4 regions of the Bacillus sp. ISL-47 genome follow, and region 3 is predicted to be linked to each of the others. Evidence: riboswitches for the same ligand, from Rfam matches in the RefSeq annotation. Region 3 holds a riboswitch; each other region holds the start of a gene.
What was found. Region 3 has a riboswitch for S-adenosylmethionine ahead of J7I93_RS14695 (LLM class flavin-dependent oxidoreductase). Riboswitches for the same ligand answer to the same signal wherever they lie in the genome.
Positions count from the first base shown of each region.

Region 1: another riboswitch for S-adenosylmethionine. It lies ahead of J7I93_RS21345 (homoserine dehydrogenase); the one in region 3 lies ahead of J7I93_RS14695 (LLM class flavin-dependent oxidoreductase).
Region 2: another riboswitch for S-adenosylmethionine. It lies ahead of J7I93_RS04960 (O-acetylhomoserine aminocarboxypropyltransferase/cysteine synthase family protein); the one in region 3 lies ahead of J7I93_RS14695 (LLM class flavin-dependent oxidoreductase).
Region 4: another riboswitch for S-adenosylmethionine. It lies ahead of J7I93_RS16975 (Na+/H+ antiporter NhaC family protein); the one in region 3 lies ahead of J7I93_RS14695 (LLM class flavin-dependent oxidoreductase).

Region 1 is NZ_JAGGQS010000067.1:22,145-30,335, reverse strand. Features, by position in the region: gene proC (pyrroline-5-carboxylate reductase) at 1-751, opposite strand, end outside; gene J7I93_RS21370 (DNA-3-methyladenine glycosylase) at 1,003-1,629, shown strand; gene J7I93_RS21365 (DUF421 domain-containing protein) at 1,744-2,469, shown strand; gene J7I93_RS21360 (cation:proton antiporter) at 2,491-3,639, opposite strand; gene J7I93_RS21355 (CBO0543 family protein) at 3,852-4,382, shown strand; gene J7I93_RS21350 (hypothetical protein) at 4,540-4,734, shown strand; gene J7I93_RS21345 (homoserine dehydrogenase) at 4,817-6,031, opposite strand; SAM riboswitch class I at 6,138-6,242, opposite strand; gene J7I93_RS21340 (NUDIX hydrolase) at 6,341-6,973, opposite strand; gene J7I93_RS21335 (YsnF/AvaK domain-containing protein) at 7,268-8,107, shown strand.
Region 2 is NZ_JAGGQS010000011.1:47,794-55,984, reverse strand. Features, by position in the region: gene J7I93_RS04965 (methionine ABC transporter ATP-binding protein) at 1-196, opposite strand, end outside; SAM riboswitch class I at 372-476, opposite strand; gene J7I93_RS04960 (O-acetylhomoserine aminocarboxypropyltransferase/cysteine synthase family protein) at 624-1,940, opposite strand; SAM riboswitch class I at 2,269-2,371, opposite strand; gene J7I93_RS04955 (hypothetical protein) at 2,425-2,769, opposite strand; gene J7I93_RS04950 (MFS transporter) at 2,922-4,193, opposite strand; gene J7I93_RS04945 (thioredoxin family protein) at 4,405-4,710, opposite strand; gene J7I93_RS04940 (toprim domain-containing protein) at 4,721-5,074, opposite strand; gene J7I93_RS04935 (YusG family protein) at 5,869-6,126, opposite strand; gene gcvH (glycine cleavage system protein GcvH) at 6,232-6,615, opposite strand; gene J7I93_RS04925 (arsenate reductase family protein) at 6,706-7,065, opposite strand; gene J7I93_RS04920 (acyl-CoA dehydrogenase family protein) at 7,617-8,191, opposite strand, start outside.
Region 3 is NZ_JAGGQS010000043.1:66,633-74,823, reverse strand. Features, by position in the region: gene J7I93_RS14720 (pyridoxamine 5'-phosphate oxidase family protein) at 33-521, opposite strand; gene J7I93_RS14715 (NAD(P)H-binding protein) at 801-1,454, shown strand; gene J7I93_RS14710 (tRNA dihydrouridine synthase) at 1,927-2,907, shown strand; gene J7I93_RS14705 (SDR family NAD(P)-dependent oxidoreductase) at 3,013-3,786, opposite strand; gene J7I93_RS25195 (TetR/AcrR family transcriptional regulator) at 3,966-4,256, shown strand; partial or broken gene J7I93_RS25190 (TetR-like C-terminal domain-containing protein) at 4,269-4,571, shown strand; SAM riboswitch class I at 4,704-4,807, shown strand; gene J7I93_RS14695 (LLM class flavin-dependent oxidoreductase) at 4,915-5,964, shown strand; gene J7I93_RS14690 (ATP-grasp domain-containing protein) at 5,980-6,936, shown strand; gene J7I93_RS14685 (BCCT family transporter) at 8,033-8,191, shown strand, end outside.
Region 4 is NZ_JAGGQS010000048.1:108,420-116,610, reverse strand. Features, by position in the region: gene J7I93_RS16990 (Dph6-related ATP pyrophosphatase) at 1-227, opposite strand, end outside; gene J7I93_RS16985 (AAA family ATPase) at 291-3,425, opposite strand; gene J7I93_RS16980 (exonuclease SbcCD subunit D) at 3,422-4,567, opposite strand; gene J7I93_RS16975 (Na+/H+ antiporter NhaC family protein) at 4,794-6,128, opposite strand; SAM riboswitch class I at 6,215-6,318, opposite strand; gene J7I93_RS16970 (hypothetical protein) at 6,730-6,888, shown strand; gene J7I93_RS16965 (DUF421 domain-containing protein) at 6,958-7,542, opposite strand; gene J7I93_RS16960 (cold-shock protein) at 7,662-7,862, opposite strand.

The DNA.
Region 1 (8,191 bases), on a different contig from region 3:
CAGCACGGAATCCCTTCTTCTCCAGTTTGGCTATTGCTTCAATCGTTGCCCCGCCTGGAGTGCAGACCTGGTCCTTTAATTCTGCGGGATGCTTCCCCGTTTCCAGCACCATTTTAGCAGCCCCCAAAACAGCCTGCGCGGCCAGCTGATAGGATTGTTCCCTAGGCACCCCCGCCCTTACACCCCCATCAGCCAAAGCCTCAATAAACATGTAAACATAGGCTGGCGAGGAGCCGCTGATTGCTGGAATGGCATCCATCATTTTTTCATCCATCACTTCTGCTCTTCCTATGCTTGAGAAAATTTGTATAACCACTTCAAGATCCTCTGCGGATACTAATTTATTCGCTGCAATCGCACTCATTCCTTCTCCAACCAACGATGGAGTGTTTGGCATGGAGCGGATCGCCTTTATCTTTTGGCCAAAAGCTCTTTCCAAATAGTCCAGGCTGATGCCTGCAGCAATTGTTATAATGATTGCACCCGGCTTAATACTATCCTTGATTTCTTTAATTACTTCAATATGGAGATCAGGCTTTACAGCCAGAAATAAAATATCCGCCTCAACTGCTGCATGTTTATTGGTAAGGCTTATCTCAATGCCCAGCCTATTTTTAACATCAGCGAGTGTCTCCTTTGTATTGGCAGTGGCTATAATCTGCCCTGGAATAAGCAATTTGGATTTTATAATTCCGCCAATGATAGCCTGTGCCATTTTCCCGCATCCGATAAACCCAATTTTTTTATTCATGTCATTACACATCCTGTTATGTATTTGCTTTTGCTATTATACTTCAGGCTATTTAACTTAACAAAAGTATTCACCTTACATTTGTATGATTATGAAAAAATGGCACAGGGTAATAGCATATGAAAAAGGGTGCAGCATATTAAGCTTCACTCCATTAAAAAATAGGTTCAATGAAAAGATTTCCCTTTTGCACACAAATGCTTTTTTACAGTTTCATTCTTCCAGAGAAAAACGAGTTTGGAGAGATATTCATGCCCGATAAACACCTTAAAAACCATATTCCATATACTTCACTTCCAAAAGCTTTCTTTCAGCAGCCCACACTAAAATTGGCTGAAGCTCTCTTGGGCTGCCTTTTAATAAAAGAAACAGAAGAAGGACTTACTTCAGGCTATATCGTTGAAACAGAGGCATATATGGGGCCGGAAGACCGGGCAGCACACAGCTTTGGAAACCGGAGAACAAAGCGGACTGAAATAATGTTCAGCGAGGCTGGAGTTGCCTATACATATGTCATGCATACTCACTGTTTGGTGAATGTCGTCAGTGGCCCCATTGAAAAGCCTGAAGCCATTCTAATTAGGGCAGTCCAGCCCGTTGATGGGATTGAACTTATGAAACAAAGGAGAAACATAGAAATCCCTAAGAATCTCACAAACGGACCGGGAAAATTGACGAAAGCTCTAGGAATTACCATGGGAGACTATGGCAGCAGCTTTTCCGAGCCTCCTCTTCTGATTGCAAAAGGAACCACTCCACAGGATATCTCCTGCGGAAAACGGATTGGGATCGACAACTCCGGCGAAGCTAAGGATTATCCTTGGAGATTTTGGATTACCGGCAATCCTTTCGTATCACGGCATAGAAAGAAGGGTTAATTTGCCAATGTTGAAGAACTTTTTCAATAACTTCATCATTTTTATAAAACTCCCTGAGTAAAAAAAATCTTAACCAACAATGTCTGAAAAAGAAAATTTTTAAGGGGTGCCGTGATGGATGCATTTATTGATTTAATGAAGGTCCTTGGAAGGATCTATACGATTTTGCCGTTATTATTAGCTGTCACATTAATTATGGGAAAAAGATCCATAGGTGAACTGCCGGTCTTTGATTTTTTAGTTATCCTTACCCTGGGATCTGTTGTTGGCGCCGACATAGCAGAACCAAAGGTTAATCACCTCTTCACCATGTTCGCAGTTATTGGCATTGCCTCACTGCAAATGCTTGTTTCCTATTTGAAGATTAAAAATAGAAAGTTTGGGAAATTGGTCACATTTGAGCCAACTATCGTCATTTACAAAGGGCAGTTTCTCGTCAAGAATATGGAAACCATAAAATATTCGATTGATAATGTGCTGCGGATGCTGCGTGAGAAAAATGTGTTTAATATAAAAGATGTTGACTTTGCCATGGTTGAGCCCAATGGGGAGCTCACTGTCAAATTACTGCCGCAAAAAGAAACAGCCCGGGTAGAGCATTTCTCTTCTCCTATTAGAGAAAGCAGCTGGGAGCTCCCCATCATTGTAGACGGTATTCTTTATAGAAATGTCATGCGGCGGGAAAACATTAGCGAAGAGTGGCTTAAGCGGGAATTATTAAAAAAGCAGATTAAAAATCTTGAGGATGTATTTTATGCTGCTGTAAATAAGAAAAAAGAACTTCATATTTCATTGAAAGATGATAAAAATAAACCGGAAGAGCCGCTCCTATTCCATTAGAAAGGAGCGGCTCTTCCGGTTTTATGCTTGTTTCTCCTGTTTTTTACTCAGCCATTTCTGAATACGGGGGGCCAGTTGAAACAGCAGCATGCCGATTAAAGCAGCAATTAAGATATAAGCACCAGCAAATACCTTTAGTCCTCCTGTTGCCAATCCTGCAATAATAACAGAGAATTCCCCCCTTGAGGCCATTGAAAATCCCGACTTGAGGGAATCCGTTTTAGATAGTCCATACCATTGTCCTCCGAAATAACCAACAGCCAGCTTATGGATGATTGACCATAAGACGATCACACCCAGGAGTCCAATTGAGGGTATATCTTCTTTAAACTCAAGTGAAAGACCAAAGTTAAGGAAGAAGAATGGGAGAAAGAGGTTCCTGACTGGAAAAACGACTTCTTCCACTTTGACCTTTACGACCGTTCCGGCAAGCATGATTCCAGCTAGAAAAGCGCCAATTACCTCTGAAAGCCCAAGGAATACAGCGAATCCTCCATAAGTAATCGCTACTCCCAATACTAAAATTAAAAACGAATCTTCATTCGCAACCTTTTTCATCCAATGCTGGGCTTTATGAAGAACAATTCTGCTCATCCATATAGCAATTCCGGCTAAGAGGGCTACTTTAAGAAAGATTAAAAGAAAATCTACAAATGAAAAGCTTTCTCCGCTTAATCCAATTAAAACTGTCACCAGGATAGGCGCAATTAGATCCTCAAAAATTAAAAGGGAAAGTATATATTCGGAATCCTTATTGTCAAGGCGACCTTTGCTTTCCAGCAGCTTAACCGTAATAGAGGAGCTTGTAGCATATACAATTCCTCCGATTAACAGCGATACAAATAAGTTTTGGCCAGCAATATAGGCAATTGCTGTTGTCACACCCACACCAAGCAGGACATCCAAAAGACCTGGTTTCCAAACTTTATTCCCATTTTTTCTTAATTCACGAACAGAGAATTTCATTCCAAGCAGGAAGAATAGCAGGATTAGACCTATCTCTCCAGCAACCTCAATTACCTTTGTATCCTGGAAATATCCGAAAAAGCCGATTCCGGCTCCTAAAATAATATAAATAACAATATCAGGTATCCTTAGGATTTTTATCCCGATCAGAGCAGTTATAAATAGGACAAGAAATATTAGCCCTATGGCAAGAGGCATATTCATGTGCAGTATATCATCCTTTTTGTAAGCTATATTTATGAACTATCCATACCCCTTTCCTCGCAAATTCATTCCTGTAAGTTAGGACCAATTTCGGATTAAGGGAAAATCACTGAAAAAAACAAACTAAAGTCCTATTTTATTTTTTTTAAAACTTATTTCACTTGGATAATATAGGAATAACAGGTTTGTGTACTGGTAAGGGGATGAATCGATTGAATGCGCTCTATGCTTTTGTATGGTTTTTTGCTTTATGGAAATGGGGAGACTGGAGAAACTGGAGAAATTATTATCCCACCCTGCTTTTCTTCATCTTGGGGGACTTTCTTTATTTATATTTGTTATCTGACCACTATCCAATGTGGAGATATAATCCACAGGGATTTGATGAGCAAGTCCACCTGACCAACACTCATGTCACTTTTTCCATCATGGCCGTTAAATACCCAGCCACCATTCTCATTTTTTTATACAGATTCCCCAAAAACCGCAGCTTATTTAAGAAGATCCTTTACATTGCAGGCTGGGTTCTCCTCTATACTGTTAATGAAATCATTGACATTAAATTAAACCTGATTAAATACTCTAATGGATGGAGCTTAAAGTGGTCTATCTTTTTTAACACAACCATGTTTACCATTCTTATAGTTCACCACAAACGGCCCGTAGCAGCCTGGATCCTGTCCATCCTGTTTATCATCTTCTTATGGAACCAGTTTAATGTGCCATCATCTGTCTTCCGTTAAAGAAAATTCGACAGGTACCTGGTACCTAAAGGAATTTGTCGATAAAAAACCAGGCTTTTTTACTGGACTTTTTTCATTTGAGCGTTTATTTTACTATAAAAAGGCAATATTCTTTGTATGAATGATTATTAATAAAATGGAATGGGATGGTGTTACGATGGCAGATAAGAAGAACGTGAAAGTTGCTGATAAGGATTTAAATATTGGTACGAATGTGTCATTAAACGGCCTGGTAACAGCTGTTTTTGATAATATGGTCCATGTCCAGATTGGCGCCAAGATAGTGACGGTTCATGTGAAGGATCTATACTCCGGACTAAATCAGTCTTTATTGAAAAATCAGCAGGCATAACATCCACCATCTCTATAAGCATAATGCAGGAGGGGCAGCCCATAAGCTGCTCCTCCTGTTTTTTTTTTATAGACTTCACTTCTTATACTGGCTGCAATTCTGCCAGTATTTCCACAAAGCCATGATCTCCAAGTATTTGGTAAGCAACTACAGTGTTATCCTCCAATGAGGCTACAGCTGCCTCTGAGGCCTTTACAATCACCGCATCCGCTGAAACTCTTCCAAGGATATCAAAGTCTTCAGGCAATTCTGCTTTGTCCGCTCCACCGAACAATGCCCAAATAGGCAAGCCCGCATCTATTCCTTCAGCATTAAATTCTTCAAAGACAGCTGGGAAATCATTTGTACCAAGATGAATCAAGTCCTCTATGATGGCACTCGCTGTTGGAAACATTCCCGCTCCAGGCCCTTGGAGGCTTATATTCCCCACAATATCTGCATCAATTGAAACCGCGTTTTGTACCCCTTCAACCCTGTACAACGGATGGGACTCTCCAACCAATACGGGCTTCACTGTACATTGGACTGCACTTTTTTCCTTCTCAAGAGAAGCCACATGCTTAAACCTTAAGCCCAGGGAAGAAGCAATATTAATTTGCTCAATTGAAATATCGGTAATGCCTATCCTTGTTGATTTCTCCCACTCCGGCGCCTTCCCGAATACAAGTTCACTCAGGACGACGGCTTTATAAAAAGCATCGTATCCTTCGATGTCGTTTTCAGGGTCTGCTTCTGCGTACCCTTTTTCCTGGGCGATTTTTAACGCGGCTTCAAATGAAAGCTTTTCTTCGCGCATACTTGTTAGAATAAAATTGGAGGTGCCATTTAGGATGCCTTCAATCCTCTCAATTTTATTTGCATTAAGCAGCTGCTTGAGAGTCTGGATAATGGGAATCCCGCCTCCTACCGTTGCTTCAAAGCCCAATGAAACATTATGCTCTTTTGCCAGCACTTTTAATTCACTTCCATGATGCGCAAACATTTCTTTATTTGCTGTTATCACATGGCAGCCTCTTGTAATAGCCTGACGTAAATATGTATAGCCCGGCTCCTTCCCAACAATCGCATCAATCACTACATCAAGCTTTGGAAGATCAATTATTTTTTGAAAATCATCAGTTAGAAGTACGTCCTTTTCAGGTAAAGCATGCTTATCTACATTCTTTACAAGAATGGCAGTGACTTTCACTTCTTTTCCAAGTATTGCTTTAAGCCGTCCCTGATGTTTGTTTATTGTTTCATAAACACCTTTTCCTACTGTGCCAAACCCCAAAAGTCCTACTGATATCGCTGACATAATTGCATTCCCCCTGCTTTAATAATGTGCCTTTATCAACATAAAAAACCCCTTCTGCCCATAACAGACAAGAAGGGGTTTGAATTAACGTACCATTCATTCCGCCTTCTCATCTTCGGAAATTAAATTTCCTCTGAATTTGGCACCGGGCATATATATGCTGGTTGCCGAGGCTTCATAGGGTCAGTCCCTCCGCCTCTCTTGATAAGAAGTTTTTAAGTATTTAAATTAATAAAATAAATCATAAACATTTAAATGAGCCGCGTCAACCACTTTTTTAAAAATAGTTTTCATAAAACGCTTTCATTTTTAATTATTCTCACTAGGGGTTTCGTAAATGATTTCAAGGAAATGCTTAAGAATCCTTGCTGTGAGTCCCCAAATAACTTTGTCCTCAAAATAGTAAAATACCTCTTCCATCTTCCTTGTTTGCCAATTATAATTCTCGCCTCCAACGATTAAGTCGAAAGGAAAATTCTCTTCAGGCTCTACCTTAAAATTCACGTGGTAAGTTTCCGGCTTTACTTCCTTGAGAAACGAAAGCGGTACAGTAAAGATCTCCTCCACTTCCGCAGGATTAGGCACAATTTGACTGGGGTTTTTAATAATGCCTGCATAAGGATAGATGATTTGCCCAAGAGAAATCATGTAATCTAACGGAGAAACATCTGTGATGCTACCTTCGCCAATACCCAGTTCCTCTGATGTCTCACGGATAGCAGTATGTTCTTCATCCCTGTCGCCAGGATCAATTCTTCCTCCCGGAAAACATACCTCACCAGGCTGCCTCCTCATTTTAAGCGAACGCACTTCAAACAGAACATGAATTTCATCATTCATTTCAACCAGCGGAAGCAAAATGGCAAATTTCGAAAACCGCTCACTCCCTAATATAACAGGGGTTCGGACTTTCAGCTTTTTAGCCAGCTTCTCAATCTCCATATATCCACCTCCAGCAGCAAGTTCCAGATAATAGAGTGATATCACTATCATACTGTATTCACCTAGATTTATTAATTCATACGGCTTGTACCTGTTAAATATTCGGGATTCGTTTATATTTTACTTGCATGGAAAAATAGTTTCATGCAGGAAACCATGCCTGCTCAGGCTCTCGCTTAGCCGCCTAAATTAATATTTTTCGTATCGTCCTTGCTCCCTAATCTATTAATAGAGTTTCCCGAGACGCTCTTCCGGGAAAGTAAGAAAAAAACAAGACTATAGGAGTGAGAAAATATGAAGAAAAATATATTAATCGGCGGTTATGATACACAGCATGAGCTCAAAGATGCAATTGAAAGAGCAGAGTCCAACGGGTACCAAAAAGAAAACCTGGTTATTGTTTCAAAAGATGGAGCAAATCTTGATAGCTTTGCAGACAATTATGGTGTAAACCTAAAAATTGTCGGATCCCAGGAACTGGGCAACCAGCGCTTCCTTGACTCCGTAAAAGCGCTATTTATGGGTGAAGACCCCGCAACGAGTTCAGGAATAGATCCTGATAAAAAAGACGGAACAAGATTTGATGAGCATGACCTGGATGAGTATGCCAGCATGGTTTTCGATGGAAAGTATGTCTTAATCGTCGACCACTATGGCACATACCCTTCTGCCCAGAATGAAAGTCAGGTGCAGACAGAGGAACGAGCTGAAGCCTACCGGGAAAGTGCCTCGGCCCGTGAAGAGGTGCTCAAGGTAAAAGAAGAACAACTGGATATTAAAAAACTGGCCGAAAAGTCAGGTGATGTGGAGGTTACCAAAAAAGTTGTCGAGGAACAGCAAAACGTTGATGTTCCTGTCTCGCATGAAGAAGCTTTTATTAAGCGGCGTAAACCGGCAAACTCAACTGCAGACACCCAAACACTCATAGATGAAGAAGAAACCATCCGTGTGCCGCTGAAAGAAGAAATTCTCCATGTAGAAAAAAAACCAGTGGTGACGGAAGAGATCGTGATTGGGAAAAGAAAGGTCCAGGATACTGAGACCATCACCGAAAAAGTAAAGCATGAAGAAGTAGATATTAAGGCCAATGCTGAATTGGACACAGATGGCCGATTAAACAAAGACAAGCTGTAAATAGTTTTTCACCCTAATATATTACGAATAATGGATATATTCGTCGAACCAGGGGGTGGCAAAATGACGGAAATTAAATAGCAT
Region 2 (8,191 bases), on a different contig from region 3:
CGGCCACGATTACACTTCCTTGTGTTGGAAGCTCAAGGCCGTTTAGCATGCGGATTAAAGTACTTTTACCTGCGCCGCTATATCCGATCACACCGAAGATTTCTCCTTCTTTTATCTCCAGGTTTACGTCATCTACGGCTTTCACCTGGCCCTTTTTAGAGGAATAAATCTTCTTTACATCTTTTATGGAAATCAACGTGTTGTTTCACCTCTTTAATCGAAAATACAGATTTTAATTAAAAGACCGCTTTTTTTCTAGTTTTCGACTGCTCAGCCGCTTTCATTCATGAGCAGAATAACGAGCTGATGCCCGAAAAATAAAAATGCCTTTCTGCGCATGAGCAGAAAGGCATTAAAAATTTAAGTCCTTTCTCTCATCTGTCAAAGCGATTGCTTTGAGTGAATTGGCACCATTTCAAATTAATGACGGTTGCCGGGCTTCATAGGGCACTTCCCTCCACCTCTCTTGATAAGAGCGTAACGTTCTATATTCAATTAACACTTTAAATGATTTAAGCAGCTTTTTAATTACGTTTGCTATCGTATCATAGCTTTTAAAAAGGTGTCAACGATGAACTTTTAAACTTTTTTAAAAAATGGACGGTAAATTTTTCTTGCCGTCATTAAGCTTTTGCAGCCAAAGAATTTATACCTGTCGCAGCTTCAATTGCCTGCTCGAGATCTTCAATCAGATCATCCGCATTCTCGATCCCGATAGAAATCCGAATTAAATCTTGAGGTACCCCCGCTGCCTTTAAACCTTCTTTATCGAGCTGCTGGTGGGTCGTGCTGGCCGGGTGGATGATTAGGCTCTTTGCATCCCCGACATTGGCCACATGGGCCCAAAGCTGAAGGCTATTAATCAGCTTTGCACCAGCTTCCCGGCCGCCTGCAATTCCGAAAACAGCGACAGCGCCTGCTCCTTTAGGCAAATATTTATCTGCCAGAGCTTTATCCGGATGGCTTTCATGGCCTGGGTAAAGCACCCAGTTAACCGCAGGGTGGGCTTCCAGATATTCAACCACTTTCTTCGTATTGGCAATATGCTCCTTCATTCTCACATGCAAGGTCTCAAGTCCCAATGTGAACTGGAATGCACTTTGCGCACTCATTGCCGGCCCCAAATCTCTTAAAAGCTGAACTCGTGCTTTAATAATATAAGCAGCCTCGCCAATCGCTTCACTATAAACAATATCATGGTAGCTTGGATCAGGTTCTGTGAAGCCAGGAAACTTCGGTGAATTCCAATCAAACTTTCCGCCATCCACGATAATGCCGCCCATTGTTGTTCCATTTCCAAGCAGCCATTTAGTCGCTGAGTGAATAACGATATCAGCGCCATGCTCAATCGGCCTGCATAAATAAGGTGTTGCAAAGGTATTATCAATGATTAGAGGAACTCCGTTTTCATGAGCGATTGCAGCCACCTTTTCAAGATCAAGAACCTTCAAACTCGGGTTTCCAATCGTTTCAGCAAAGACTGCCTTGGTTTTATCTGTTATGGCGTTTCTAAAGTTTTCCGGATCTTTTGGATCCACAAACTTAACATCAATCCCGTACTTAGGAAGGGTGACTGCAAACAAATTATAAGTACCGCCATATAGATTGGAGGCCGCAACAATCTCATCCCCCGCCTGAGCAAGATTTAGGATTGCCAGAGTAATAGCAGATTGACCGCTTGCAAGCGCCAAAGCACCCACTCCGCCTTCAAGCAAAGCCACTCTTTCCTCAAATACACTTACAGTCGGATTATGTATCCGGCTATAAATGTATCCAGGTTCCTTTAAGGCAAAAAGATCTGCGGCATGGTCTGTATTTTTGAATTGGTAAGCATTGTTCTGGTAAATCGGCACTGCTCTTGCCCCCGTAACCGGATCAGGATTCAGTCCCCCATGTACTCCTAGTGTTTCAAAACGGTAGCTTTTTTGTTTGTCAGTCATGTTTCTCTCTCCTTTATTTGTTATTGTTTAATAAAAACTCTTTTCTCATAAATTGTTGTTTTTGTTTATGAATTCTGCCCGTTGATTTCAGCATGGGGCACTCAGCGAACCCGCGGGGAGGTTTGCGAGCCTCCTCGGCTTCGCCTGCGGGGTCTGGCACTTCCCTCTCTTCCCGCTGGACATTGAATAAACTTCCTTGAATAGACCCTCGTCGTAAGAAAATCGGATGCATTTTCGAGGATCAAGTGCCCTCCGCTACAATCAAAAGGGTGCCAAAATCACGAATAGCCAAAAAACCCTCTTCATAAGAAGAGGGCTCTACCATCTCTTCTTATCTTCCAGAGCCAAATTGCTCTGCTGGATTTAGCACCGTGTAAACTACCGGTTGCCGGGCTTCGTTGGGCCAGTCCCTCCGCCACTCTTGATAAGAATATTCAGTTAATTTTTAAGTTAAAGTGATACTATCATACTTTTTCGAAAGTGGTCAAGTGTTTTCATATGAAATCTTGATCTTGCCTAAACAGAAAAAGGACTCAAGCAAAAGAGTTTTTCGGAAGGTGGTGTCTATTGCGATATCTTTCCGGGTTAGGGCATCTCTAAGCTTGACCCTGCCGGAAATAATTGAATGAATAGCTTCTTCAGAGCCTGTTATCTTAACATCAAATTTCTTTGTTCGCCTGGCTTTCTTGATTTCCCCTTTTGTAATCTGCAGAGGTATGCTAATATTTCCCGCTTGGATAAGGATAGAAAAAGACGATTTTCTTAATAAATATCCTACATGGCCTTTTGCTTGATTCTCCCTGACAAATAGATCTGCTAAATCTTCCATAGCCTCCCCCCTCGTACTGGGTTTCTTCCTTGTTATATTCAGTAATTGCGTTTTACAGTCCTTTTATTTTTGTTCGACAAATACAGCATAAAAAAAAGACAATGCCCGTTTTTAAAAGGCATTATCAATCATTTCCCGAGAAATATGTCAGATTATACTGCTTTTACTGCAGGATTGGCAGCTTTTGTCTTTTTGTAGCTTCTAAACACGAAGAAAAAGTAAAGAGATCCGACAAGGTACAATGAAGCAGTTATCGAGAAGACGAGTGCGTAGCCCCAGTAAGCCCCGTATTTAATGACGATTCCGGTTGATACGGGACCCATCACCGCCCAGCCAAGATTAAATACCATTTGATTAACAGAATTTGCGAGCCCCTTCATTGAATCATCTACCTTGGACATCATGAGCGACATTTGGATTGGATTTCCTGCATTCATCAGGGCCTGGCGGAATAGAAAACCGATGGCAGCCAGCCATAGATGTTCCGTATAAGCGGTTAAAAGCAGAAATGGAAGCGACATTAGCTGCAGAATCACGACAGCTTTGACTTCCCCAACCTTCCTTACGACGATAGGACCGATAATCATTGCAAAAGCAGTGGCTGCCTGCCCAAGGGAAATAATAAATCCAATAGCAGAATTTGATGCGGCAAAACGGTCAGCGAAATACAAATTCAGATAAGGAATAACTAATCCAGCCCCAAACCCAATCAGCAGCTGAGCAAAAGCAAACATGGCAATAATTTTAATACCGTCATTTTTAAACGAAAGGTCTTTAAAAGAGAATCTCTTTAAGGGTTTGTCCTCCCTCTTACCTTTCTGCTTTTCATTGAAACGCAGGATTGGTATCAGTCCAGCCATAAAAAACAGGCTGCCAATTAAAAGCGTGATCCGAAGACTGTTCAGGTGGGTAGTAAATAGAGAAAATATGTCCGTTAAGATCCCGCCGCTCAGATTGCCTATTACATTGGCTCCGGTCATGATCGCAAAATGAATGCTAAACAGGTGAACCCTCTGATCAGCCTTCGAATTTTCGGCTAGCCATGGAATGCTGGATACCTGTAAAAAGGCAGTCGTCAGCCCTGAAAAAAAGGCAAACAAAATTAGCAGTGACTGCAATTCAATCACACTTCTGAACAGCATAACAGCACCCGTGGCTGCAGCTCCAAAAAGCATCGCTTTCTTTCTGCCAATCCTGTCGCTCGCAATCCCTGCCGGAACAAGAATCATCGCCGTTGCGAGTGCAGTCATGGATATAACCTGGCCATTAATATTTTCAGAGTAACCAAGTTCCCTTATGTAGAAATTATAAATGACCATGAAGATTCCAAAGCCTATTTGCGTAAGTATATTAGCCATAAAGGCCAATTTTATATTGCGATTGTAGCCTTTAATCTGGCCAGCCCATTCCCTGTAAAATGCCATCTCGATCCCATCCCTGCGCTGTATGTATAATCACATTTGATTTTATTTCGATTTCCTAAGTATCATACTCCTTTCCGCAAACGTTTGTAAATATATTTTGAATATTTTAAAAGGTGGGATTTCAGTTTCTTAATAGAAAAAACCAGGTGGAATCAACACCTGGTTTTTCAAAGCATTCGGCCGGTACCGCAGTCATGCTAATGGGACTTATTTATCTATTCCTGATTTTCTCCAATAAGTGTGGGACAGACCGGAAAGCATAAAGCTTTTCATGAACTTTTCCTTCTTTGAAGATGATGAGGCAAGGGACGCTTTCGACTCCCCACTTTTCAGCGATTTCCGGCATATAGTTTAAATCCGCTTTCCCCATTTTTTTGTCTGGCAGCAATTCAGCTGCAACGGCCAGCATCTTGCCTGCCATTTGGCAGGTTCCACACATAGGCGTGTACAAATATAAGAGAGCGCTTTTTTGCCCATTTACCGCTTCATCAATCTCATGGTGCGACCATTCCAGCATTTTATCATCCTTACCTGTCTAAGTACTGTGTATAAACGTCAATATTAGCTCCCAGCAAAACCGTAGCCAAATGATGTTCAGGAGCTGTGGCTACCTCTCTGTACATCCTGTCGATGTATAGATGCTCTGCCTCGGGAAACTCTCTTTTAAATTGTTTCCTCAGCTTTTCCCCGGCTGAATCAGCATCCACCAATATATATACATCCTTATCAAACAGTGTGTCAATTAATTCGTCCAGTTTCGTTATGCTGATTGTTCCGTTAGTGCAAATAATCTCTACCGGCTCTCTTATGATACTTTTCACCTTTGTTTTATCTGACTTTCCCTCAACAATAATAACTTTCTCCGGAATTGCCTCATTCATCGTCATCACCTGAAAGGAGTTATTTTGAAGCAGAATTGCTTTGCAGTTAAAAACCGTTAAAGAAAGTGTTTATCCAATATATTCATTATTCTTGATTATGGTGTGAATCTCCTGCCTTTTTGAGCGGAAGGGTTTTGCAGATTTATTAATTTAGATTTGTAAAAGGCTCTTTTCTCATAGATTGTTGTGTTTGTTTATGAATTCTGCCCGTTGATTTCCGCTACGGGCACTTGCTTTCCGCGGGGAGGGTTGCAAGCCTCCTCGGCTTCGCCTGTGGGGTCTCGCACTTCCCTCTCCTCCCGCAGGACACTGAATCAGCTTCCTCGAATAATCACCGCACGAAGAAAATGCGAATGCATTTTTGAGGATCAAGTGCCCTCCGCTACAATCAACTCAGTTGGGTAAAATTAATTTTGCCTTCAAAAAGCAACTTACTTAACGAAAACAGCCTTGTAAATAAACCCTTTTTCTTGGCTTTATCTTGCAAATCTTTGTCATTTTTAAATTTATCTAACTTGTTTTATACTTTTCGAGCAGGATACTTGGTTTTTCTAGCATGTTTTTGAATTTATCTAACATCTATTTTGGTTTATGAATCAATTTCCGGAATTTATGCGTTACTTTCAACATTTATGAATCAATTTCCGGGTTTTATGCGTCACTTTTTCGAATATATGCGCCACTCCTTAATATGACGCTCTTTAGGTGAACCAGCTATCCACACCAATATATGCTCTTCTTCTATGCTTTAGCCTATTAAATAAACAGCGGAAATTCTCCCGCTGTTTACAATGTTAGCACCAGCCGCCTTCGTCACAGTCAGTATAGCGGGCTTGCGCCTCATCTGTAACGGAAACGTTCTGATAAATTTTTTGCTGGTCAGTTTCAAAATGATGTTCCAGATTAAAGGAAGAGCCTTCAGGCAGGCTGATTTGTCCTATTTTTTCATTTTCAAGGTAAAGCTCTATATGATCATTTTTCAGCTTGCCGACAACCCGGTCAGTTATATCGATTTTCTGCTGCTTCAATGTCATGGTAACCAATCCTTTCATACCTTTGGGTACTCATAGTTTTGCCCTATCTACATAAAAGAAAAATAGCAATTAAAGGCAATGCAGCAAAAAAACCGGCTCGTATTGAGCCGGCTTTTCAGTCAATTAGTCTTCGTTTGTCATATCCTCGTATTGCTCAGCAGTCATAAGCTTGTCTACTTCGCTTAAGTCTGAAGGCTCAACAACAACCATCCAGGCTTTTTCGTATGGAGATTCGTTTACGAATTCAGGACTGTCGTTAAGGTCTTCGTTAACTTCAACTACTTTGCCGCTTACAGGTGCATAAAGCTCGGAAACCGTTTTAACGGATTCAACACTTCCAAATGGCTCATCTGCAGTCAGCTCATCCCCAACTTCCGGAAGCTCAACGAATACGATGTCGCCAAGTTCTGATTGCGCAAAATGCGTAATCCCAATGCGGATTTTTCCATCTTCTGTTTTTACCCACTCATGCTCTTCTGAATAACGTAATTCTTTAGGTGTGCTCATAGTTTATCCCTCCACTTTTTATATTTCAATTTATGATCGTAAAATCGATCGCTCAATTCATGATGGCCCGTAGGAGCATAATATCAGCCCTTAGGATAGCCATGCCTTTTCATAATCCTCTTCTTTGAAGCCAACTGTTACCTTTTGGCCGTCTGTCAGAACTGGACGCTTAATTAGCATGCCGTCCGTTGCCAAAATATCCAGCAGCTCTTCTTCTGATGAGGTTTTCACTTTGTCCTTTAAGCCAAGCTCCCTATATTTCTGGCCACTTGTATTAAAGAACTTTTTTACGTCCAACCCACTTTTTTTATAAAGCGATTCAAGCTCGCTTCGTGAAGGCGGATTCTCCACAATATGTACTTCTTCATAAGACAAGTTATGTTCATCGAGCCATTTCTTCGCTTTCCGGCATGTCCCGCATTTGGGATACCAGTAAAAAGTCAACGCCATTCTATCACCACCCAATGTTAGCATATCCAGGCTTACTAGAAAAGCGCAAGGCGCCTGCCTATCGGCGACAAGCATAAGACGAGCCGGCATGAAGGTTGATTTTTACCTTCTTGACGGATTGGCTTATGACCTCGAGCCGATGGCGCCTGGAGCTAGACACTATCTGGCTTCAGAAAGGTAGACTTATCTTCTAAATTGCTGCCTTTTAATTGAATACTACCATAAAAGAATAACAATGAACACCAAGATAATATTCGACATATTTCTTCAGTTTCCTGCCGGCAGAATAAATTTTTAATGGCTATGTTAAACTTGCTGTTGATTACCGCTCATGACGCACGCTTTCCATGCTGGCCTCCTGTCCGTTTTATACCTGCGGGTTCCTTTGCCCGCAATATGCGTCCGTGAAGTAATTCCGCCCGAAGGAAATGCAAGTGCATTTTCGGGGAGCCTTGCACCTTCCGCGCCTTCCAATACAGTACAAAATGAACAATCAGCTTACGGAGCTAAAAAAATAAGCCCCCTTCACAAGGAAGGGAGCCAGCTTATGATCAAACCACGAAACGTTCAGCGTCTGTTAGCTTCTCGGCAGCTTCACGCTTTTTAGCAATCACATTGATAGGCGTGTGGCGCGTAAATTTGCGAAGCGCTGACATCATCATGCGAAGAGCATCGCCATTTTCAACCGCAACAAGCGTTTCTTTTGCATCCTGCTCAATTTTGTTGAATGCTTCCTGACAGAAAATTTGTGTATAAAGAAGCTTTTGCTTGCTCTTTCCAAGACCAGCTTTTTCGATAGCCTTTTCTGTACGAAGAACAACTGATTCCATTGCATATGCATTTGAAATAATATCGGCAATGTTTACAAGAACTTCTTGTTCTTTATCCAGAGCTTTGCCGTATTTCTGAGCAGCTAAGCCTGCAGCTAGCAAGCCGATCTTCTTCGCATTTTTAACTAAATATTTTTCCTGTGCCAATGGCTCATCGCCAGGCTCTTCAGGCATCATCATCATAAGCTCTTCCTGAAGTGCCTGAGCTTTTTGGAATAATGGAAGCTCGCCCTTTAAAGCTTTGCGAAGGTATGTGCCTGGCACCAATAGACGGTTAATTTCATTTGTGCCTTCAA
Region 3 (8,191 bases):
TTGTCCTATAATTAGACAACCCTTTTTTGCTGTTATTTATTCAATTCAACCGTTTCATTAACATCTGACGATTTAGAGCTTTGCCCTGTCATCCGTTTATAGAGAAAGGCAATCTTCTTCGTAAAATTACCAGTTTCCCAATATTCGGCTGCTTCTGCTTTTATCTTTATTAAGACAACATTAGGATCATCATAGGAAGTTTGCATAATTTTCTCATATGCTTTGCTCCACAATTCCTTTTTCTTGTCTAAGTCCTCAATGATTTCCGCTTTTCCGCGGACGGAAACATAGGATTTACCTGCATAAGCCACATTAACATCCTGGTCATGTAAAATTTCATCATATTTATTCGTCTCTTTTTTAGTGAAAAACCACAAGTCCCCATCAAACTCTACTTCCTGTGTTTTCATGGGACGGGAAACAAGTCCTTCTTCAGTTACCGTAGTCAGCATGGCCGTGTCTATGTCTTTGATTAACTCTCTAAACGTTTCTATTTCTTCTTGGTTCATCCGGTTAGACATTTCCATCACCTCATAAAAGTTTTATAGAGGTATATTACCCTTTATACCAGTATTTATTCAGGTATGGCTTCACTCAAACAAAAAGAAACTGAACAACCGGAATGTGCGAAATAGTATTTTCCTAATTTAAATCTCAAAAAATAGCCTGATTTTTATTTCGCCAGTTTGAGAGAAACAAAAATTAGAAGCAGAAAGAAGCCAGGCAAGACTTGATTCCCTATATTAGAGCAACGTGTTATATTATGTCAAAGAAACTATTTAAAATATGAGGAGAAGAAAATGCACGCATTGATAATAGGGGCTACGGGAGCAACAGGCAAGGACTTGCTGGATTTATTACTGGAAGACGATTCTTTTCATCAGGTTGATATTTTTGTCAGACGGGATCTTCCTATCCAGCATGAAAAATTAAAGGTGCATGTGATTGACTTTAATCAATCAGAACATTGGAAGCACTTGGTGAAGGGCGATGTTTTGTTTTCTTGTCTGGGAACTACCTTGAAAGCTGCGGGAAGTAAAGAAGCTCAATGGAAAATCGATTACGACTATCAATATCAATTTGCGAAAACGGCCAGAGATAACAATGTGAACACTTATGTTTTAATATCTTCGGGGGGCTCTTCGCCTAATTCTCTCTTTTTTTATACAAGGATGAAGGGAAAGTTAGAAGAAGCGGTAAAAGCTTTAGGATTTCAAAAGCTATCCATCTTTAACCCGCCTGTATTGATCCGAAAAAATAGTGATAGACCCATAGAAGTTGCCGGAATGAAAGCCATACAGTTTTTTAATAAATTTGGACTGCTTCGCTCTCAGGAACCTCTGCAGACAGAAATATTGGCTCAAGCTATGATCCATTCCGTTAAAACAAAAGGAAGCGGCATTTTTACGCTTGAAGGAAAAGCGATTCGGGAATGTGTCGGAATTAAGCAATAGACCAATCAAAAAAATAGATTAAGCTCCTAATAACTTTGTCGAATAAGGTCAAAGTTATTTTTTATGCTGCAATCGTTTTATAGAACATTGGTGCCTGACCCCGGCTGAATTAATACGTTCATGACTGAGGGCAACCCCTAAAATAAACTTTGGTTAGTCCGACCCTGATTTTGTAAAAAGAAGTCTTTTTCGATTTCGGAGTCACCTTTGTTTTATAAATCAAGTGTTCCTCCAATTCTTTTCAGTCTTTTTTAGTAAATCTTTATTTTACTACGCAGAGGAATGGTGTTTGGGGTTGTTTTAACAGGAGATATTTTGGTTGTTTACAGATATTGTGAAGTGAAAATCCAATCAGTTTGATAAAAAGTACTTAACCATGGTATAAGTGTATAAGTAGCAGAAATATGCTGCTTTTTATTTTTGGGATAAATTGTTACCTGGTATCCCATAATGAGAGGATTTGAATTAAATTATGAAAGACAATTTTTGGCGTGAATTACCACGACCTTTTTTTATATTAGCACCAATGGAAGAGGTGACGGATGTTGTTTTTCGCCATGTGGTGAGTGAAGCAGCCAGGCCTGATGTGTTTTTTACTGAGTTTACAAACTCGGATAGTTATTGTCACCCTGAGGGGATTAATAGTGTGCGTGGGCGTTTGACATTTACAGAGGATGAACAGCCAATTGTAGCCCATATATGGGGGGATAAACCTGAGTACTTCCGGCAAATGAGTATTGGTATGGCGGAACTGGGCTTTAAGGGATTGGATATCAATATGGGATGTCCTGTACCCAATGTGGCACAGCACGGGAAGGGAAGCGGCCTGATCCGTCGCCCGGAAGTTGCAGCTGAATTGATTCAGGCGGCCAAAGCAGGAGGTTTGCCGGTAAGTGTAAAGACAAGGCTTGGCTTCACGGAAGTAGACGAATGGAAGGTCTGGCTGAAACACATTTTGGAACAAGACATTGCTAATCTTTCCATTCATCTGCGTACAAGGGACGAAATGAGCAAAGTGCCTGCGCATTGGGAGCTGATCCCAGAGATTAAGAAACTTCGCGACCAGGTGGCACCTGATACCCTTTTGACGATCAATGGAGATATTCCTGACCGTCAGACTGGTTTGAAGCTAGTCGATCAATATGGCGTTGATGGGGTAATGATTGGGCGCGGCATATTCCATAATCCATTTGCCTTTGAAAAGGAGAAGAAAGATCATAGCAGTGAGGAATTGCTTGACCTCTTAAGATTGCATATGGATCTCCATGATAAATATTCGCATTTAGAGCTGCGGCCGTTCACGGCTCTTCATCGCTTCTTCAAGATCTATGCCAAAGGATTTCGAGGGGCGAGTGAATTAAGAAATCAATTGATGAACACAAAGTCAACAGATGAAGTGCGTGAATTGCTTAATAAATTTTCTGCAAAGAATCTTGATGGAATAGGGAAATAGTAGAAGTGTCCATTTCAAGGTAAAAGTGGAGAACTAATATTGGTGCCTGTCCCCGGCTATGTTAAAAAGTTAATGACTGAGGGGCCAGGCACCTTTTTTGTAATTTTATACGTTGTATAGAGCACCATCGATTGTGTATGAAGATGAGCTCACATAGGAAGCTTCGTCAGACAGTAAAAATGCAATTACGTTAGCTACCTCTTGAGGTTCACCGTAGCGTTTCATTGGTACTGCATCATTATAAGCTGCTTTTGCTGCTTCTGCTGCACCTGGTGCAACGTTTTCTTCAATGTTACGCATCATTTTTGTATTAATCACACCTGGGTTGACTGTGTTCACTCGAACGTTAAATGCAGCTGCTTCTAATGCTGCAACTTTATTAATACCCATTACAGCGTGTTTGGAGGAGTTATATAAAACCATGCTTGGTGAGCCGATTAAACCAGCTACTGACGAAGTATTAACGATTGCACCTGATTTTTGTGCTTTCATGATCGGTAATACATATTTTAGACCGAAAAGTACGCCTTTTACGTTAATACCATATACGAAGTCAAAATCTTTTTCTGTCACTTCTTCAAGTGGCTTAGCTGGACCTTCAACGCCTGCGTTGTTTACAAAGCCATCTATACGTCCAAATTTAGACATTGCTTTATCCACATAATTTTTAACATTTTCTTCTTTAGAAACATCCGCCTTTACCGCTAGGCTATTTTTTTCTGTCAAACCAAGCTCGGCTTGAACAGTTTTGATAGCGTCTTCATTTAAATCAACAAGGACAACTTTCGCCTGTTCTCCGGCCAATTTTCGTACTACTTCTTTCCCGATACCGCCTGCTGCACCAGTAACTATAACTACTTTATCTTCAAATCTTGCCATGTTTGTCTTCCTCCTTTTGTGGAAAATAAATTTGAATATATCTCGATTTCGAGATATATAGAACACTTTAAGCATAAAACATGTGTGAAAGGGCTTCAATATGCAATAATAATAAAAATGTATGATAATCAACATATGTATCCATTTTGTACGTTAAAAGTGTAAGAAGGAGCTTTAAAATGTCCATTCAGCACCCCGACAGACGTGTAAAAAGAACAAAAGAGAAGTTTAGAGAAATTTTACTATCATTAATGGAGGAGAAAAGCTTACGTGATATTACGATAACAGAGATTGTAAAGGGTGCGGATTTCAATCGCGGTACCTTTTATGCACATTATGAAAAAAAGGAAGATTTACTGGATGAGATCATTGAAGATATGTTTGATAAAATGACTGAAGCTTTTCGGAAACCATATCTTCATTTATCAGTCATAGATTTCAATGAGATACCGTCAAATTCGATTATCTAATTCGAACATTTTTTAGAGAACAAAAAGTTCTATCAGCTAATGTTCCGTCCAACAACAAACTATAGTTTTCATGAGAAAATGACAAGAAGGCTGGACAAGTTATTCAGGGAAGAATTCGAATTTTTGACCACTGAAATAGACCCTGATATTGATATAGAACTTTTTAGCACCTATCGTATACATGGTATTATCGGATTGATTCTTGAATGGATTGAAAATGATTTTGCACACTCCCCTACCTACATGGGAGATCAGCTCATTCATATATTGACATTTTATACACCGAAAATAAATATTAAAAAGAACAAAGAATGAAGAAGGATATCGAGAAATCAACCAAATTAGGAACTCTAATTAACAATATTTAGAGTTTAGAAATATTTTATTGACAATTTGATTAATTTAAATTATTATCGCTTTAAATAAATTAAAAGTTGAATATTTTTCTTCTTATCCAGAGAGGTGGAGGGACTGGCCCTTTGAAGCCTCGGCAGCAGATTCTTAAGAATACTGTGCCAATTCCAGCAAGCACATCGCTTGATAGATGAGAAGAGGGTTATAAAACTCTCTTCATAGGAGGAGAGTTTTTTTTTATTCATAAACCCAACTTAAGTTATAGGAAAAGTAGATAATTAGGATGCTAGAGGAAAGAAGAGAAATGAAATATGGTTTTTGGTTACCGATTTTTGGAGGCTGGCTGCGAAATGTGGAAGACGAAAATATGCCGCCAACCTTTGAATATGCTAAAAACGTCATTCTGTCTGCAGAAAAATGGGGATACTCGACTACGTTAATAGCTGAGTTATATTTAAATGATATTAAAGGGCCGGACCATGATTCTCTTGAAGCATGGTCCACGGCAGCCGCACTTGCAGGCGTGACGGAAAAAATAGAAATTATGACCGCTATTCGTCCTGGTTTTCATAATCCAGCAGTAGCAGCAAAAATGGCAGCAAATATTGATCAAATCAGCAACGGACGTTTTACTCTAAATGTTGTGTCAGCTTGGTGGGCTGAAGAAGCCCGTCAATATGGCGGTATTTTTACAGAGCATGATGAGCGTTATGCTCGCACCGAGGAGTTCATTGATGTTCTAAAAGGGTTATGGACAGAAGAAATCTTCAATTATTCTGGTCAATTTTATGACTTAAACGACACAAGGCTTGTTCCGAAGCCTGTTCAAAGACCTAACCCGATTCTTTATGCAGGCGGTGAAAGTGAAAGAGGGAAGCAAACCATTGCAGAAAAATGTGATGCTTATGTTATGCACGGCGGAACGGTTGAAGAGATTAATCGAAAAATAGCAGATATGAAGGCACGCCGTGAACAAACTGGCAATGAGCCATTCAGTTCTTTCGGAATGGCAGCTTATGTTATTTGCCGTGATACAGAAGAAGAGGCTTTGGCTGAGCTTGAAAAAATCACGACTGTGAAGGATTCCAGCGGATATGCTGGCTTTAAGGACTTCACGACAAAGTCACAATTGGAGCAGCAAATTCAGCTGCAGGATTACTCAGTTTCTAATCGGGGCCTCCGGCCAAACTTAGTAGGAACACCAGAGCAAATTGCTGATCGGATTTTACAATATGAAGAAGCTGGCCTGGACCTGCTATTATTGCAATTCTCACCTCAGCTGGAGGAAATGGAACGCTTTGCAAAGGCGGTTATGCCATTAGTGGAACAAAAGCGCAGTTTAATAAAGAGCTAGAAAGGGGCCTGAATAATGAGCAAGGTATATGTAATTCATGAAAATAGTGAGTGGACAGTCCATTTAACAAAAAGGTTAGAAGAACTTGGTGTTCCATATGAAGAATGGCATTTAGACGAGGGAACGTTAGATTTATCGGCGGAACCGCCAGAAGGAATTTTCTATAGCCGAATGAGTGCTTCTTCTCATACACGTGATCATCGTTTTGCAGCTGAATTTTCTGGACAAGTATTAGCTTGGCTTGAAGCACATGGCCGTACGGTGTTAAATGGAACGAGCGCTCTAAAGCTGGAAGTTAGTAAGGTTTTACAATACTTAGAGCTAAACAAGTCTGGTGTTAAAACTCCAAAAACGATTGCAGCGGTTGGAAAACAAAACATTATAAAGGCAGCCGAAGCATTTGCAGGACAGTCGTTTATCACGAAGCATAATCGTGCCGGTAAAGGCCTGGGTGTTCAATTATTCCATAGTGTAGAAGCTTTAAAAGCTTATGTTGAAGGACCTGCCTTCGAAGAACCAGTCGATGGCATTACCCTTATTCAAGAATACATTCAATCTCCTGAAAGCTATATAACCCGCTGTGAATTTGTAGGAGGAAACTTTGTTTATGCGGTTAGGGTTGATACTTCGGAAGGATTTGAACTTTGCCCAGCGGACGCATGCCAAATTGGCGATTTATTCTGCCCGGTAGGAGAAGAAGTGGAAGAGAAGCCCAAGTTCCAGATCATTGAAGATTTTGAGGACGATATTTTAGAAAAATATAAAGAAGTACTAGCCAGGAATAATATTCAGGTTGCTGGTATTGAATTTATCAGAGATGCTGAAGGTACCATTTTTACTTATGATATCAATACAAACACAAACTATAATTCTGATGCAGAAGCAAAAGCCGGAAAATATGGAATGCTAGAATTAGCTTTATTATTAAAGAGGACATTGGAAGAAAAATACGCTGTATCAGCAACATCTTAATTTGTGTGGACCTGCATTAGCAGGTCCTTTTGTCTTATTGGGAAAAAGAAAATTAGAACGTAATATGAATTCGAAAGTATCAAAAGGAAAAGGTACTTCAATTCAAAGACCGGCGGCATTTACTGCCGGTCCTTTTTTCAACAATGGGCATTTATGAATTAAGGTGCCCCCGATAAGTTAATACGATAAAGATTGAAGGAACAGGCACGGTTGTAAAGATTTGAATTTTACTAGTCTGACCTGATTTCATTAATGACCTTTTGCGAAATTGGGTTTGTTTCTTTTATCCCAAATGATGAAGTAGTAACCATAAATAAGTAACCTGTCGAATAGAGTTCCACGGAATGGTCGATATTATCTGAAAATTATGTTACAATAAATTTAGTATTGCTAAGAATGTACTTGTGGATTTCATTTGCAAGCATAGCCTGAAGTAATAAGACAATCTGAAAGATTATAAAACAAGGTTATTGCTATTCTTTCGACAGCTAGAAAATATGCAGTTACTTCTCCTAATATAATTTTTTACTGTAAAAGGAACAAATCCATAAAGCCTTTTACTTAAAAAGTTAATTTATCACTGTATTTAATACCTCATCATGGAGGAGACAAGTTGTCTTCCTTTTAATTTGTTCCTTGCTTATAGATAACTGTCCTTGTTTTCCTTACATATATCACGCGTTTTTCCATTCTAACTGATGGATTCCTGTCCTTTCTATATTGGAAGTCAATCACATAATACATATTTCACCTGAAAGATAGTTTTATTGGTTTTTTTGTGTTTAAAACCAATATGGAAAGGGTAAGTATTCTCTATGTTTTTTCTCACATTTCGTAAATCTAGCAAAAGATTGCTTATGAAATAGCAAATGCCAATGCAGGAAATTCACCATTCTAAACAATATTTTTTTAGCTCTGTAATGCTGGGATCAGTAAGACGTATCGGCTTGATTCCAATATGCATCCCGAATTTTTTGTTCATATTCCCCCTCGAATTTATTTCGAGGATGTTGTTGGTTTTCGTGGTTTTACATCAGTTCTATACGTTTTTACTTTCTGGCGTTAAAGAAAAAATTTAGTGCTGGAGGTTATTTAATTGAATAATGGAGTAAAAGGGGCGAGTAGAGAAAAATTAATCGATTACAAAATTTTTATCCCATCTGTATTAGTTATTCTTGGAATGAGTATTCCATTTTCTATGAACGAGGCTAAATCTCTGGGCCTGTTGAATGACATTTTTAATCGTGTTGTTGAA
Region 4 (8,191 bases), on a different contig from region 3:
TCGGTGTAATTTTCATAAGAACAAGCAATGAATTCAACAGGTATAGATAAAGAATTAGCCTGGAGAGTAATCAATTCAGTCTTTTCTCCATGGCCAAAAGTTCTGCCGATCTCTGCTGGAACTGTTGTTATTAGACATGTGACTTCAACACCCTGCTTTACTAAAGCCTCTAAAGCTAAACAGCTGTCTTTGCCGCCGCTCCACGATAAAGCTACTCTCTTAACCAACTTTCATCACCTTCTTTCTTTTGAAATTTAGAAATGATAGGCTAGCTATCTTTCTATTTTTAACTAATTTAAAAATTGAAACTCCGTGCTGCTGCCTGTCTGGCTCGCGGTTACTTCAAGGCGGGCGTCGATTCTTTCCTTTAATTCAGGAACATGGGAAATAATGCCAACAAGTCTGCCGCTGCTTTGAATATCGATTAAAGCCTCAATTGCCTGATCTAATGATTCAGGATCAAGTGTGCCAAATCCTTCATCAATGAACATCGTCTCAAGAGAAACTCCGCCGGCGTACTGCTGGACTACATCAGCCAAGCCAAGTGCAAGAGCTAATGCTGCTTTAAAACTTTCTCCGCCTGATAATGTTTTGACATGCCTTTCCTGGCCTGTATACTGGTCGAACACAAGCAGTTCAAGTCCGCTTTGCGCATTTCCCTTTGAGCGGTCCGTTTTCCTCAGCAATTGGTACCGGCCGCTTGTCATCCGGGTTAATCGCCCATTTGCTTCTCTGAGTATATCGTCCAGAAATGCAGCAAGTACAAATCTCTCAAAAGTAACTCTATATGTGTTCTGTCCTTTTGAAATTTCATATAAATGTCCAATCACTTTATAACGTTCTTCAAGGGCCTTCATTTTTTCATTAATTTCTGTTATTTTTTGTGACGTTTCTTCATTATGCTTCTTTTTCATATACAGATTTGTATATTGATCCTGCAGCTGTTTTAGCTGGTCATCTGTTTCTTTTAAGATTGCTTGCAGACTTACTATATCTGGCTTTTCAACACCCTCTAAAAGCTGTAAGAGTTCCGAATAACGGTCACTAACTGACCGTACTTCTTCACGATATTCCCGAACTTCTACTTCCAGCGCACGAATTTCATATTCGGATTTTTTTGCATTTCGGTATTCTCCATATGCTTCAAAGCCTTGATCCTTCATTCGCTGAACAAAGTTCTGTCTTTCAACTGTTAGCTTTTCCTCAAGCTTACCAGTTTGCCTTTCAATGGTCTCCATTTTTGCCTGTTCAGCCATATAAGCTGCCTTTGTATCCTGATATTTCTGTTGTGCAATTTCCAGTATTTTTTGCAAAGTCTCCAGTTTATCGACCGCTGCTTTCAGATTGGCCTGGTATGCTTCAATAGACCGCAGATTTTCCGGTATCGTTTCAGTCATCCTTGTCAAGTTGCCTTTCTTTTCAGCATGGAGAATCGCGGTATCATTTATATGACTTTGCAGCGAGTCTATTTCTGCAGCCAGCACTTCCTTGTGTTGATGAGATTTTTCCATTTCTAAGGTGCATGCTTCCAGCCTGGTGCTCTTTTTCTTTAAATCATCCTGAATGTTTAAGAGATCCTTTCTTTGAGCAAGAAGAGTACACTTAATAACCGGAAGCTGTTCCTCTTCCAAATCTGGCTGATGTTTTTGTATGAGTTTAAATAGTTCACATAAAGCATTTTCAATAGATTTTACGTTTGATTGAGATTCATAGAACGATGACTCTGCTTTCGCTTTATCAGCTTCGATTTCAGCAGCCTGCCGTTTTGCTGCTTTTAAATCTTTTTCATCAGGAATATCCGTTTGCGATACAGCCGGATTAGGATGATGATCTGAGCCGCAAACCGGACAGGCTTCACCATGTTGCAGCTGATTTGCCAAGATGGATGCTTGTCCATGGAGCCATTTACGCTCCAACTCCTCAACAAGCATTCTGGCATCTTCCAGCCTGGATGTTGCCTGTTCAAAGTAGCTTTTCTTTTTTTCAAATACTTCGAGAGCTAGCAAATACTCGCCCTGCTGTTCTTCATATTTATGAAGCCGTTCTATTTCTTCAGTCATTTTTTCCAGCCGCCGGTCATTCTCCATAAGCTTTAAATGACACTTTTCAATATTCTGTTTTTCCTCAGCCAATACTTGAATTTTATGTTCAGAGTTTTTAATTGCTTCATCCTTATTCTTTTTTTGAAGACGGAGGTTTTCCAGCTTTTCTTCAAGCAAACGAACTTGCTTTTCTACTTCCGCATAAGAGTGGATATCCTCTTTCATGTTTTGCAGCCGGTTAACATTCTCCCCAGCTTGCTTTCTTTCATCTTCACGTTTCTTTTCAGCTTCCCATCTTTCTTCGTTTTCCGCTAATAGGCCGGCTAAGGAAGTAATGCTTTTCTTAAGTGCAGTAAGCTCCTCATTTGAAAGGTCTAAATCCTTTTTTATTTCGTGGCAAAGCTGCTCCTGCTGGCTAAGCAAAGCTGCTTTCTGTGCAAGCGAAATAAGTTTTTCCTTCCCTGCAAATTGTTCTTTTAACCCATCCAGATCATCTTTCCTTAGTTTCAGATCTTCTTTTGCCTTCAGCTGTTTAACTATGGTTTCAGCTTCATACAGCTTTTGCTGCAGATTGTCTCTTTTTTCTTTCTGCTTCTTGCCAGCATCCGTTAATTCCTCTAACCCTTCCGACATATGCACAATTTCTGCATTTACAAGAGGCAGCAAGATTGTGTCATTTACACTGCCAGCTTCCAAATATGCCTTAAGTTCCTCATTAAAAACTGCCTGCACCTGGAGTAAAAGCTGATCACGAAGCTTTACTTGGTCTTCAACTGTTCTTTTTAGCTCAGAAGCATACTCTTTTAGCTTTTCTTCAATCCGCTTATAAATCTGGGTGTGAAATAGCCGCTGAAGGATTACTTCCTTTTCCTTGCTCTCCGAGGTAAGAAGTTTCCTGAATTCACCCTGAGGGATCATCAGGATTTGCCTGAATTGGTTGCTGTCTATAATCATGATTTCCTTTATTTTTTCATCGACATCCCTGACATTGGACGCAAGAAGCTGCCGGCTGCCATTTTCATCATAAATGTAGAGTTCTGCTTTGGCACTTACTGTTGTTGTCCCATCGCCACGTTCTTTTTTCTTTTCCTGCTGAGGCGATCTGGTAATGTAATATGCTTTATTTCTTAATGTAAATTCAAGAGAAACTTCAGTCAGTGTTTCGTTTTTGGCAAACTGACTTCTAAGTTCTGGTCCATTGCGGTCCTCACCGCTTGCTTTTCCGTAAATCGCATAGCTGATCCCATCAAATATGGTCGTTTTTCCGGAACCAGTCTTTCCAGAAATAACAAACATCGTCCGGTTTCCAAGCTCTGTAAAGTCAATGTGCTCACTGTCTGCATAAGGGCCGAACGCTTGCATCTTTAATTTTAATGGCCTCATTTCAGAGCCTCCTCCCTCAGCACTTTTTCAATCACATCAGTCATTGCCTGTTGTTTATCTTTTGTAAATTCAGAAGTAGTCATCTGCTCGTAAAACTGCTTGAAAAGCTCAAGCTCTGACTTTTTCTCTTCCTTCATAGAAATGAAGGAGTTTTTTTTCTTCATATCTGTAATTGAAATCTTCCGTTCAAGGTGAAGTACATTTGGATACACCTGCCTAAGCTTATTGATCGGATCCAGTAAAGCCCCTTCATCCAAAAGTGTGATTTTTAGATAGTCATCCAGATTCTGTTTTTCATAGAATGATGGATCCATCAGCTCATCAAGATGGCCTTCGATTTCTCTTAAATCTTTTTTAGGCTGTAAGGATCGGGTACGAAGATCAAAATCACCATTTTCTTTCATTTCAATAATAGAGATCGACTTTTCCTGTTTCGCCTCAGAAAAAGAATACTTTAAAAGTGAGCCAGAATAACGGATTTTGTCATGTTTGATGGCATCAGGACTATGCAAATGCCCGAGTGCTGTATACGAAAAAGGATCGAAGCAATTAGAATGAACACAGCCTGAACCACCGACAGAAAGAGTCCTTTCCGAGTCGCTCGTCGCCCCTCCTAGTACAAAAGCATGCCCAACTAAAACATTGGGTTCATTTGGGTTCAGAGATTCTTCTATTTTCCCGACAATCGACTTCATAGCATCGTCATGTGAATGGACTCTGTCGTCATCAAGCAAATGCCTGACCATGCCTGGTTCTGCATAAGGTACAAGGTAAAAGTTAACACCATCTATATGTATAGGCCTGAAATCATTTACCAGCTTTCCTGATAAATAGAATTGGCTCTGTCTGTACCACGAACTGCCAAAGGAAAGCCTTTCGGCGCTGTCATGGTTTCCGCCAATTGCTACTACTGGCGTTTTAAGTTCTACATTTATTTTAAAAAGAATTTCATTTAATAATTCAACAGCATCAGTTGGAGGTACAGACCGGTCATATAAATCTCCAGCGATAACAACAGCATCCGGCTTTTCTTGTTCAACCACTTCAACAAATTGATTTAAAAAATGGCGCTGGTCTTCCGTCATGTATACTCCATGAACCAGTTTACCTAAATGCCAATCCGCAGTATGGATAAATTTCATATCAATCACCCTCTATTCCTACCATGATTAAATATATACAATGTTACCATTATAGCAAAACAAAAATTGAAGTACTTCTGCAAAATAAGGAAACTAAACTAGCAGAACATTCGTTCTTATTATATCAGGAAAAATTTCCAATAGATAGATTTTCAGGAAAAATAATAAGAGCCTATAACCTAGGCTCTTATATCTTTCATTATATATGATTCTTCTGGAACAACCTTTAACCCCGCGGAGCAGATTCCTCCAATGTGCTATTCTTTACCTCTTCATGCACTTTTAGTTTGGGGAAATTAATAAGAATGGCGATTACACCAGTGATTCCAATTAATAGTGGATAAATTGAGTATGGCATAATGCTCACCGGCGAAATTGCAGCGAGACCGGAAGCTGCCAGCATCTGTCCGCCATATGGAATAAATCCTTGTACGAAACAAGCGAAAATATCTAGTATACTTGCAGATTTACGCGGATCTATATCATATTGATCCGCTATATTTTTAGCCAGGGGGCCTGCAATGATAATGGAAATGGTATTATTTGCAGTAGATAGATTGGTAAGTGAAACAAGCGATGCAATACCAAATTCAGCACCCCTTCGAGAGTTTATTTTGCTTGTAACTATGTGCAGCAAATAATCAATTCCCCCGTTATAGCGAATAATCTCAACAACTCCGCCAATTAGGATAGCTATGATTGCAAGAGTTTGCATTCCTGCCATCCCTTCTGCAATCATTTGCAAGAAGGAAACCAGCGTGTAGCTTCCGTCAGCAATCCCAATCAGCCCTGCGAGCAAGACCCCGCCGCTTAGAACAAGAATAACATTCATTCCTAACAAAGCAGCAGAAAGTACCCCCAAATATGGAACCACTTTAAGCAAGCTATAATCCTGGCTTGTTACCGCACTTTCCTGACCAGCTGTTAAGAACCCTAGAATTATAGCAGTTGCCAGAGCTGCAGGCAGCACAATTAAAAAATTTACACGAAACTTATCCTTCATTTTTGTCCCTTGGGTCCGGACTGCTGCAATAGTAGTATCAGAAATCACAGAAAGATTATCACCAAACATGGCACCGCCAATAACAGCAGCCATTGCCAAAGCTACGGATATATCGGTTTCAGCAGCCAGTGCAACACCTATTGGAGCAAGCGCAACAACTGTACCTGTTGAAGTGCCCATTGATAGAGAAATAAAGCAGGCGATAATAAAGATCCCAACCATAAGCATATTTTGCGGCACATAGGATAATGCCAAGTTGACTGTCGAATCAACTGCCCCCATTCCTTTAGCCGTTCCCGAAAATGCACCTGCCAGTAAAAAAATTATAGCCATCAAAACAATATTGGGATTTCCAGCCCCTTTCGTGAATATATCAACCTTTTCCATAAATGGAGTCTTCCTGTTCATGGATAGGGCAATTCCTGCTGTTATTACCACAGCCACAATAATTGGAACTTTTTTAAAATCACCTGTTGCAAGGCCGCTCCCAATAAAAATCAGAAGGAATGCCAAAAGCGGGAGTAAAGCCCATGGGTTACCATTTTTGTTTGTTTTCATACTAATCCTCTCTCCTTAATTGGTTTTAATGACATAATAAAAAGACCTCTTCAAACAAGAAGAGATCTCTGCTATATTACAGTCCCCTCTTATCTGCCAAGCATAATGCTTGCTGGATTTGGCACAGCACTCACATGAGCCCGCTGCCGAGACATCTTAGGGCCAGTCCCTCCGTCTCTCTTGATAAGTTAAAAGTTATGAAGTTATTATTACTAACTCATGTCTGAAAATTATACAGGAAATTGATTAAAGTTCAAGCTTTTTTATATGCAATTTTAAATTTTTCTATTGATTTCCCATCAAGGTAACCACTTTCCCCGGCCGGTCCTGAGCCTCCTCGGCGCAGTGAGCCTGTGGGCTCATCCTTTGATCAGCACTCCAGCAAGCTTTTGAATAAGCAGCCTTGAATAAATATCGCACGAAGGAAATCGAATACATTTTCGGGCATCTAGAGCCTTCCGCCCCAATCAACAGGGTGCTAAAATCAACTTTTGGCTTTAACACAGCGTTTTTATAAGAAATCCTTGCCTGCTCTAAACTACACAAAAAATTAATAATTTTTTCCTTAAAATGAAATACTAAGGAAAAAAGGAGTGAAAAGATGTTCGATCGAAAGGTAATTCGTTTTTTGGTTGGAAGCACAATCTTATCCAGTATATTCAGTATCGGGATTGTGATCATGACCATTCTTCATCACTTACGAATACAGGAATTAATACTAGATACGAGGAGAAGCCTGCAAAACACCAACTCAGATTAAAGAAAAAGCCGCGAATAGTTAGCGGCTTCTTTAATTCCCACAATTTTTTATTGTGTATAAGATTCCAAATTAGTGCAGGTCCTGGGAGTGCGGCTGGGGATGTCCTTCTTTAAGTTCCTGGAAAATATCATTTGACTGCTGCGGGACAGGCTGCACAGGAGACTGTAAAATCATCCAGCCCATTAATCTTTTAAACTCGCCTGCTGTTAAAGGCTTTGCATCATCCATTAATTCGTATCCAAGCTGGCCATTAGGTTCAAGTGTTGCCATTTTCACATCTGAAATTTTTGTAATTCCGTTCGTCCTCAGTCTCATTTCCAATTGATCAGCAGTAAATCGGAGTTTTCTCATATTTGCGGGCTGAAGCTTCCCATTTTCAATTACGATTTTGGATTTGCCGGTTATAAACTTTTCTATAAAGTTAAACTTTACCTGCAAATACTCCATTAAAATTAATGATCCAATAAAAATGGCTGCAGCCACAATAGTTTTCCACACACTTGTCTCAATAATTGGCTGAATAATGATGGAACCAATTGAAATCATAACAACTGTTTGGGCAAGTGTCATTTGCGAAATAGATTTCCTGCCTGCTATGCGCAGCAACAAGACTCCTGCAAAAACTAATAGTAATGATTGCCAGGCAAAATTCATCCTGTAAATCCACCTTCCTTTTTCTTTTAGGATGTGGTAAAAACCGGACTAATATGCAATCTTTGCAAAAATAAAACAGCCTGGCCAATGGCCAGGCTGTTTTTCTATGGGTCTGTCAATTATAGTTTAGTTACGTTAGCTGCTTGAGGTCCACGAGCACCTTCAACAACTTCGAAAGAAACTTCTTGGCCTTCTTCTAAAGATTTGAAACCTTCAGATTGGATAGCAGAGTAATGTACGAATACGTCGTTTCCGTCTTCACCTTCGATGAATCCGAAACCTTTTTCAGCATTGAACCATTTTACTTTACCGTTTTTCATGAAAAAATCCTCCTATTGGCTTCAAAAAAGCCATGTGTAAATTCACCATATACACGCTTATAACTTTACGTTCATTACTCATCCAGACCATTGCCTAACGGTTGAAGAAGCAGCTAGCAAAATATAACACGATGCATAACGGCTGATTTAAATTTAGCACTATTAGATAGGAATGTCAACTAATTGCCATCCGAATGAAAGCACTATCAATAGGTCTGCAGCATGTTTAGCAAACAGGATTTGATCTGTTGAAGGTAAGTAATTTACCGCAGTAGATTCTTATTCAAACATGAGGAGAAGATTTGAATTTTTTTCCTTATTCAAATAAA